DNA from 2 places in the Sulfitobacter sp. PR48 genome. Region 1 is predicted to be linked to the other one. Evidence: riboswitches for the same ligand, from Rfam matches in the RefSeq annotation. Region 1 holds a riboswitch; the other holds the start of a gene.
The links. A riboswitch is a leader RNA that binds a small molecule or an ion and turns the genes downstream of it on or off. The one in region 1 is predicted to bind cobalamin.
Positions count from the first base shown of each region.

Region 2: linked by a shared signal. The riboswitch ahead of PVW51_RS01840 (CbtB domain-containing protein) and the one ahead of PVW51_RS07510 (ABC transporter substrate-binding protein) in region 1 are both predicted to bind cobalamin.

Region 1 is NZ_JARAMM010000004.1:238,966-243,376, reverse strand. It holds gene PVW51_RS07520 (hybrid-cluster NAD(P)-dependent oxidoreductase) at 1-148, shown strand, start outside; cobalamin riboswitch at 169-367, shown strand; gene PVW51_RS07515 (ABC transporter substrate-binding protein) at 539-1,546, shown strand; cobalamin riboswitch at 1,644-1,838, shown strand; gene PVW51_RS07510 (ABC transporter substrate-binding protein) at 2,010-3,020, shown strand; gene PVW51_RS07505 (FecCD family ABC transporter permease) at 3,017-4,057, shown strand; gene PVW51_RS07500 (ABC transporter ATP-binding protein) at 4,054-4,411, shown strand, end outside.
Region 2 is NZ_JARAMM010000001.1:383,036-387,446, forward strand. It holds gene cobW (cobalamin biosynthesis protein CobW) at 1-573, opposite strand, end outside; gene PVW51_RS01825 (DUF1636 family protein) at 570-944, opposite strand; gene PVW51_RS01830 (hypothetical protein) at 941-1,453, opposite strand; gene PVW51_RS01835 (CbtA family protein) at 1,461-2,153, opposite strand; gene PVW51_RS01840 (CbtB domain-containing protein) at 2,345-2,503, opposite strand; cobalamin riboswitch at 2,548-2,764, opposite strand; gene PVW51_RS01845 (DMT family transporter) at 3,010-3,915, shown strand; gene pncB (nicotinate phosphoribosyltransferase) at 3,960-4,411, opposite strand, start outside.

The sequences.
Region 1 (4,411 bases):
TGGCATCTGCGGCACCTGCAAGATCCGCAAGACGGAGGGCGATGTTCACATGGTCCATAACGGCGGCATCTCGGAAGATGATATCGCGGAGGGTTATATCCTGGCCTGCTGTTCGCACCCGATCGGCAAGGTCACTGTCGAGGTGTGATTGTATTCACCAGAACGAGAGGTTAACCAGTTTCTGTCGGTTTCCGAAAGGAATCAAAAGGGAATCCGCCACCGCGCAAGCGGTGAACCGGAACTGCCCCCGCAACTGTAGACGGCGAGTGCCAAGCCATAAATGCCACTGTGGTCCAAGGACCATGGGAAGGCAGCCAAGCACAGCGACCCGTCAGTCAGGAGACCTGCCGACATGCAACAGCAACGCGGTCCGGGCGGGGTGTCCGGGGAGGTGCCATATGACGTTTTCCTCAACGGGGCCTTTCGGGGTTTCCGGTAACTGCAACAATGCTCCTGCCCTCACGGCCGGCGCCGTGTTGCTGTCCGAGGTCGGCAATCCCTTCCTGTCTCCGGTCGCTTCATCAACCGGAGATCACATATGTCCCTCAAATCCCTGAGCGGCGCCGCCCTGACGGCAATGGTGCTGGCGCTGCCGGCATTGGCCAAAACCGACTATCCGCTGACCATCGACAATTGCGGCATAGAACTGGTGTTCCCGAAGGCCCCCGAGACTGTGGTTTCGCTTGGCCAGCGGGGCACCGAGATCCTGTATCAGCTGGGGCTGGCCGACCGGGTCAGGGCGACCTCGGTCTGGCGCAGTCCGGTGCTGCCGCAGTTCGCGCAAGTGGATGCCGGGATCGAAAGGCTGGACAACAACAACCCCTCCTTCGAGGCGGTGATCGAACGCCGCCCCGACCTGGTGACGACTGACCTGCAATATTACATCGGGATAAAGGGGTCCGTCGGCACGCGCCAGCAATTCGCGGACCTCGGCATTCCGGCCTACAACCTGCCGTCGGATTGTGCCGACCGGCCGCAGATGGAAACCTCGGACGGCCCGCGCCCGGTGCCCTTCGAGATGGACCTCGTTTATCGTGACATTGCCGAGCTGGCCGAGATTTTTGACGTTCAGGACCGGGGCGCGGCGCTGATCGCGGATCTGCGCAAGCGTGAAGCAGCGGCAAAGGCAAAGGTCGGCGCGGTCTCCGGAGATGTCAGCGTCGTCTTCTGGTTCTCGTCGGCAACCACGGAGGCCGACCCCTATGTCGCCGGGCAGAACGGCGCACCGGGCTACATGGCGCGGCAACTCGGGATGACCAACATCATCTACAGTTTCGAGGACTGGCCGACCGTGAGCTGGGAGACCATCGCCCGGAAAAACCCGACGATCATCGCCATCGCCGACATGAGCCGCCGCCGCTATCCGATGGATTCGACCGAGGCCAAGATGGCGTTCCTGACCGGCGATCCGGTGGCCAGCCTGATGGAGGCGGTCAGCGAGGGCCGGGTGCTGCCGATGGACGCGATGACGCTGAACCCTTCGACCCGGATCATCGACGGGCTTGAGGCACTGGCCGAAGCGATGGAGGCGCAGGGCCTGAAATGACCTGTGCCGCCGCCCCTGCCGCGCAGCTGCGACCCGTCGCGCTCCGGGCTGTGGTTGAGCGGCCCGAGATCGGCGATTGCGGCTGCGGAAATTGCTGGCTAGAACAACGCCTGTCGGTTTCCGCAAGGAATCAAAAGGGAATCCGCCACCGGTCCGCCGGTGAACCGGAACTGCCCCCGCAACTGTAGGCGATGAGCGTGCAGCGATCATGCCACTGTGGCCCCGTGCCATGGGAAGGCCGCTGCCGTGACGACCCGCCAGTCAGGAGACCTGCCGACAGCAAACGTAACGCGGCCCGGGCGGGGAGTCCGGGGAGGTGTCGAATGAACTTTGTCCAGCGGTGCATCCATGCACCCTCCATCGCCAACCTGCAGATGTCAGCCGCCCCGGTTGCCGTGCAGGCCAGCCATGGGTTCGCCATACCCTCTTTGTCTCCGGGCCCATCACACTCCGGAGACATAGGATGTATCACAAGACACTAAGGGCGGCCCTGCTGGGCGCGGTCTGTTTCGCGCCGGTGGCGCAGGCCCAGACGGCCTATCCCCTGACGATCGAGAATTGCGGCGTCGACGTCACCTTTGACGCGTCCCCTGAAACGGCGGTGACTGTCGGTCAGGCCGGAACCGAACTGATGTATGCGCTGGGGCTTGGCGACAGGGTTGCCGGCACCTCGGTGTGGTTCACCGAAGTGTTGCCGGAGTTCACCGAATTGAACGCTGGCATTGAACGTCTGGCCGACAATGACCCCAGCTTTGAATCCGTGGTCGAGAAGCGCCCCGATGTGGTTGTCGTGCAATATGAATGGCACATCGGCCCGCAGGGCATCGTCGCCACCCGCGACCAGTTTGCCGACCTTGGCATCCCGACCTTCGTACTGCCCGCCGATTGCTGGGCCAAGGACAACAGCACCGGATCGGACGGCACCCGTCTGGCCATGTTCGAAATGGACAGCATCTATGCCGGTGTCACCCAGTTGGCACAGATCTTTGACGTGTCCGAAAAAGGCGCGGCTCTGGTCGCGGATCTGAAAGCCCGCGAAGCGGCGGCCATCGAAAAGGCGGCGGCGCTGGATCTTGACGATGCTTCGGCCGTGTTCTGGTTCTCCTCCGCCGAGATGGACATCGACCCCTATGTCGCGGGCCGCAAGGGACCTCCGGGTTACATGATGGAGAAGCTCGGGCTGCGCAATGTCGTGGAAAGCGACGAGGAATGGCCGGTTGTCAGCTGGGAAAGCATCGCCCGCGCCAACCCTTCGGTCATCGTCGTCGCCGAAATGGACCGGCGCCGTTTCGAGGCGGATGATGTGGAGAAGAAGCTGGAATTCCTGCGCAGCGATCCGGTGACCAGCCAGATGGACGCGGTCAGGAATGACCGCATCGTGATCCTGAACGCGCATTCGATGGACCCCTCGATCCGCAATGTCACAGCGCTTGAGACATTGGCCGAGGCCCTGCCGGAGTTTGATCTTCAATGAGTGATCTGGCTGCCCCCCGCGTTTTGCGGCGCACATATGGGCTGCGGGTCGCGCAGGGGGCGGCCATAATGATGCTGGCCGTTCTGGGCGGTGTCGTCATTGGTGAGACGCCGCTGCCGCTTGCGACGGTGGCGGCGGTCTTTGCCAATAACATCTGGGACGCCGGGCTGATCGTCGATCCTATCGACGCCGGCATTATCTGGAGCTACCGGCTGCCGCGCACCCTGCTGGCTGCCGCCTGTGGAGCGGGCCTTGCCCTGTCGGGTGTCGTTCTGCAGGCTTTGGTGCGCAATGCGCTGGCCGATCCCTATTTGTTGGGCGTGTCCGCAGGGGCCGGAGCCGGTGCGGTTGCGGTCACCATTCTGGGCGTTGGCGGTGGTCTGCTGGGGATCTCGGGCGGGGCCTTTGTCGGGGCGACGCTGGCCTTTGCCGTGGTGGCAATGCTGGCGCGCGCGGCGGGTGGCGGTTCTGCGCAGCTGGTGCTTGCGGGCATCGCCGGTTCGCAGCTTTTCAACGCGCTGACATCCTTTCTGATCGCCAAATCGGCAAATGCCGAACAGGCGCGCGGGATCATGTTCTGGCTGCTGGGCAATCTGTCGGGGGTGCGCTGGCCCGATGTGGTGCTGGCGGCCCCCGTCACCGCGGTCGGCTTTCTGATCTGCCTGTGGTTTGCGCGGGCAATGGATGCGTTTTCCTTCGGCGTGTCCTCGGCGGCCTCGCTTGGCATCGCGGTGCGTCGGGTGCAGATCATGCTGATCGGTGCCGTGACCCTGATGACCGCCACCATGGTCAGCCTGGTCGGCTCCATCGGGTTCGTGGGCCTTGTGATCCCCCATGCCATGCGTTTCGTCGTCGGGCCACGGCATGCGCGGCTTGTGCCTGCCTCCGCCCTGGCGGGGGCGGTCTTTCTGATCCTGGCGGATATCGCATCGCGCATGCTGATCCCCGGTCAGGTTGTCCCGATTGGTGTGGTCACGGCGCTGGTTGGCGCGCCGGGCTTTGCGCTGATCCTTGTGCGCAACAGGAGATGGTCATGAGGCTTGAGGCAAGATCCCTTGGCTGGGCGGCAGGGTCGCGGCCCATTGTCGAGGACGTCTCGCTTGAGGTTGCGCCGGGTGAGACGCTTGGCCTGATCGGCCCGAACGGTTCCGGCAAATCCACGCTGCTGCGCCTTTTGGCGGGGCTGCTGACGCGCCGCACCGGCACCGTGCTGCTGGACGGCGCGCCCCTGACCACGCTCAGCAGGCGCGACATCGCCCATAAGATTGCGGTTGTGGAACAGATCGCCGAAACCTCCGAGGCACTTTTGGTGCGCGATGTGGTCGAGCTGGGACGCACGCCCTGGCTGTCGGCGCTGGCCCCTTTCGGTGCGCAGGACCGGGCCATCGTGA
Region 2 (4,411 bases), on a different contig from region 1:
CTCACCGGCCAGATCGGCCTTGGACATCAGGATGATATCCGCACAGGCAATCTGATCCTCGAATACCTCGGACAGCGGGGTCTCGTGATCCAGACTGTCATCGGCCAGCCTCTGCGCATCCACCGCCGCCTCGTCAGGGGCGAAACGACCCGCCGCCACAGCTTCGGCATCGGCCAGGGCGATCACCCCGTCCACCGTGATCTTCGAACGGATCGCCGGCCAGTCGAAAGCCTTGAGCAGCGGCTTCGGCAGCGCCAGACCGGAGGTTTCGATCAGGATGTGATCGGGTCGCGTGGGCAGCGCCATCAGCGCCTCGATGGTGGGGATGAAATCATCGGCCACCGTGCAGCAGATGCAGCCATTGGCCAGTTCCACGATGTTCTCTGCCGGGCAATCGGGGATTGCACAGGATTTCAGGATGTCGCCATCCACCCCCACGGTCCCGAATTCGTTCACCAGAACAGCCAGCCGCCGCCCGCCCGAATTGGACATCAGATGGCGGATCAGCGTGGTTTTGCCAGCGCCCAGAAACCCGGTGATCACGGTCACGGGAATTTTGCTCAGGTCATTCATTCGGCAGCCTCCAAAGGCAGGGTAAAGGGGGGAACACGCGCAAGGCTCTGCTTGCGGAAAATTACGGGGCGCTCACGCCAGGGCACCAGCCCGTCGGCACTTGCGGCATAGGCGGCGGCACCGGCCAGGATATCGGGGGCATCCGCCGGGGTCAGGCGGCCATATACATAGGTCCATTTGCCCGGCTCCGACAGCGCCACCGCCGCCCCTTGCGAACAGGCGGACAGACAGGCCACCCCGACGATCTCGACCGCGTCAGGTGCCCCCGCTTCGGTCAATGCGCTGTGCAGCAGCGCGCCGGGCCGGGGGGCATCCTCTTCCAGCACCTCACCCGCGCGGCAGGTGGTGCAGACATAAAGCGTTGCGGTCATTCCACCTCCACCACGGCCCGGGCCGTTACCGGCGTGCCCTCCACCTCCAGCGGATGATGATCGTTGCTGTTCAGCGTCACCTCGATCTCCACCTGGCCTTTGGGCAGGCCATCCAGATGCATCCAGGGGCCATAGATCCGGGCCAGCTTGACGCCGTTCGCATAGACATGCGCATGGCCCTGCCCCGGTTGATGGGGCAGGCTGGCGTTCTGCGGCGAAAACTCGAAATTCTCGACCATGACATGCAGGTTATGGCCCGCCATCGGGTCCGGGCTGACCATGATCTGAACCTCGGGCGCGGCATCCGCCGCGACCGCAATCGGCGTCTCGTGCATCTTGGCATGATCCATCCCGTCGGCAGTCATGCCCCCGTGATCCATCCCGCCATGCTGGGCCGCATCCCCATGATCATGCCCGTCAAAGGTGATCCCGTTGCCCGCCGCAAAGGCAAAGCCGAGACCGCCTCCGAAGACAAGGCCGATGACGAAAAGCGCAAGCGTTCTGCCCATCACACCCTCACGCCGCCTGGGCGGCATGCTCCCCTTCGCGCTGCCAGAAATAGCCCGCAAAGCAGCCGAGCAACACCCAGGCCGCCAGACCGACGCCGAGCGCACGCGCCGCGAACAGCGCGCCGATCTCGGTCGGGACAGGACCGGTAAAGGTCTCGGGCTCCGGCGCGCCGATCAGATGCGGTGCGGCCAGCAACAGCGCCGCCGCACTCCAGGCCGCCCAGTTCTGGCCAAAGGCCAGCAGCCAGAGCGCCACACAGGCCGCAATCGCCGTCGCAAACCACCAGACCTGCCGCAGGGCCACATCGGCCGCAGCCACACCGGGCACTTCCGGGGCAAGGGTAAATCCGGGGGCCAGATGAAAGGCGACGAAACCGGCAACACCCCACAGGATACCCCAGCGCCCGTCGATCCGCGCACCGCGGTCCTCGCCAAAGCTCATGGCCGCAACCAAGATCAGCGCATAACCGGTATAGGTCAGCATGGTGAAAATCACGCTCAACCCGTCGCGCATCAGGTCGAAACCGGGCAAGGCGGGATGGGCGCTGACCGCCTCTGCGCCGAAATGCACCAGCTCCCCGCTTTCATAAAGCTCCGCATGCAGCAGCACAGGCTGCACAAATACCAGTTGCAGCAGGCCGATGATCGCACCCGCCAAGGCCCCTGCAAAAAGGGCGGAAACCAAAAACCGTGAAGTCATAACGAGATCCTCTTGCTTTCATGGCAACGCGCCGGCACCGACACCAATCAACACAAACACGCCGCCGAAAATCGGCAGCGCCTCAAGCTGATAAAGGTCTATGACCGGAACGCGCTGCGTTGTTCACCAGGGGAACCGGGTCACCGCCTGCTTTGACGCGGCTCAGACCTGATCCCGATGGCCCATAGGGGTCAGTGGCAGGGGAAACCTGTGGCATGGCGCACATCATGCGCGGCATCATGCAACGCGGCGGCCTGAACGTGCCCGGTCAGCGTGATCAGGGCAAGGCCCAGAACGGCGGCAAAGATCGCGGGAACAAAGCGGCTGGCGGTCTGCGACTTGGCAGTCATTGTAGTCATGGTCTTCTCCTTGCCGTCACACCCGACGACCTGTTTCAAGTTTCTCACGCCTGGCAGGTCTCCTGGCTCACGGGTCGATGCCTTTGCCCGCCTTCCCCGACCGAATGGTCAAGTGGCACGTTGGGCACAGACTCTCCGCTTACAGTCGCGGGGGCGGCTTCCGTTTCAGGCTGTGCGGCCCTTACGGAATTCCCTGTTCGGTTCCACACCCAAAGGGGCGCTTGCGGGAACACCAAGCAAGCCCAATGTTGCACTTCGGCCCAGCCAAGGCAAGGCTCATTCACGACAACTCATGCGCCGAATGCGCTTGCCCGCAGCAACGCCTTGCGCTGTCTGGAAATGCCGGCCCCGGTGCGCAATCCCCGGTACTCCGGCCCCGGATCGGGTGGTGGCCTGCCCGCGCCCGACCATGACGTTTCAATTTCCTCTGGCCCTGCTCTGCCCTGCGGCCCATAACTGGCGGACAACCCTCCCCCTCTGACAGGAGCCTTCGCCGCGTGAGCCGAACCACCCTCGCGATTCTCTATTCGCTGTTTGCGATCCTGTTGTTCGATGGCATGGGGCTGATCATCAAACACCTCTCCGGCAGCTACGGCGCCGCCGAACTTTCGGCCTACCGCAACCTGGTGGGGCTGATCCCGGCACTTCTGGTCCTCTGGACCTCCCGGGACTGGCACGCCAAAGGGCGCAGCCTGCACATGCGTCAATGGAAACTGGCCCTGCTGCGCGGGCTGATCCTGACCTTCGCGCAATATTTCTTTTACCTGTCGCTGGGCATCCTGACCTTTGCCACCGCCTCCACCATCTCCTATTCCAACGCAGTCTTTGTCACCGCACTTGCCGTGCCCCTGCTGGGCGAAAAGGTCGGGCTGGTGCGCTGGGCCGCGGTGCTGGTCGGCTTTGCCGGGGTGGTGATGATCGTGGGACCGGGCCGGGACAGCTTTTCACTGGCGGCCCTGCTGCCGCTGGGCGCGGCGCTCTGTTATGCGCTGACCGCCGTCACCGCCCGGATGATGGACGACGGCCCGCCAACAGCCCTGATCAACCTGTATTCCACCGGCGTCGCGACCCTGGGTGCGCTGGTGCTGACGCTGGCCACGGGCGGTTTCACGCCAATGCAGGACGGCACGGACCTGCTGTGGATTGTGGCGATGGGCGGGCTCGGCGGATTTGCCGTGCTGGTGCTGGTGACGGCCTACCGCATGACTGAACAGAGCAACCTCGCCCCGTTCGGCTATTTCGGCATCCCGCTGGCCTTTGTCCTGGGCTGGCTGTTTTACGGCGAAGCGCCCTGGTCCGAGCTGTTCCCCGGCGCGCTGCTGCTGGCAGGTGGCGGATTGCTGATCATCTGGCGGGAACGGCAGATGAACGCGGCAGGGCGCGAGGTGACCACGCCAAAGTAGACACCCGTGCTCTGCCGCCATCGGCCGGTGCCGTTGCGCGCGTTCTAGACCACAACCTCCTGGCGGTCCTGCGCGCCAACCCCGAACACCCGCTTGTAGCGCTCGATCTCTTCGGCCGGGCCCATCGCCTTGTTGGGATTGTCCGACAGCTTCACCGTCGGCCTGCCATTGGCCGCCACGGCCTTGCACACCAGCGAGAAAGGGGCCAGCGCATCATCTTTCACCAGGCCCCTGAAATCATTGGTCAGCAATGTGCCCCAACCGAAGGAGACATTCACCTTCCCGGCGAATTTTCCGTGCAGTTCCCGTATCTTGTCCACATCCAGACCATCGCTGAAGATCACCCGCTTCTGGGTCGGATCCTCGCCCCGCGACTTCCACCAGTCGATGGCAATCTGCGCGGCCTTGACCGGGTCGCCGCTGTCCACGCGAATGCCTGTCCAGCCGGCAAGCCAGTCCGGCGCATTGTCGAGGAAACCCTTGGTGCCATAGGTGT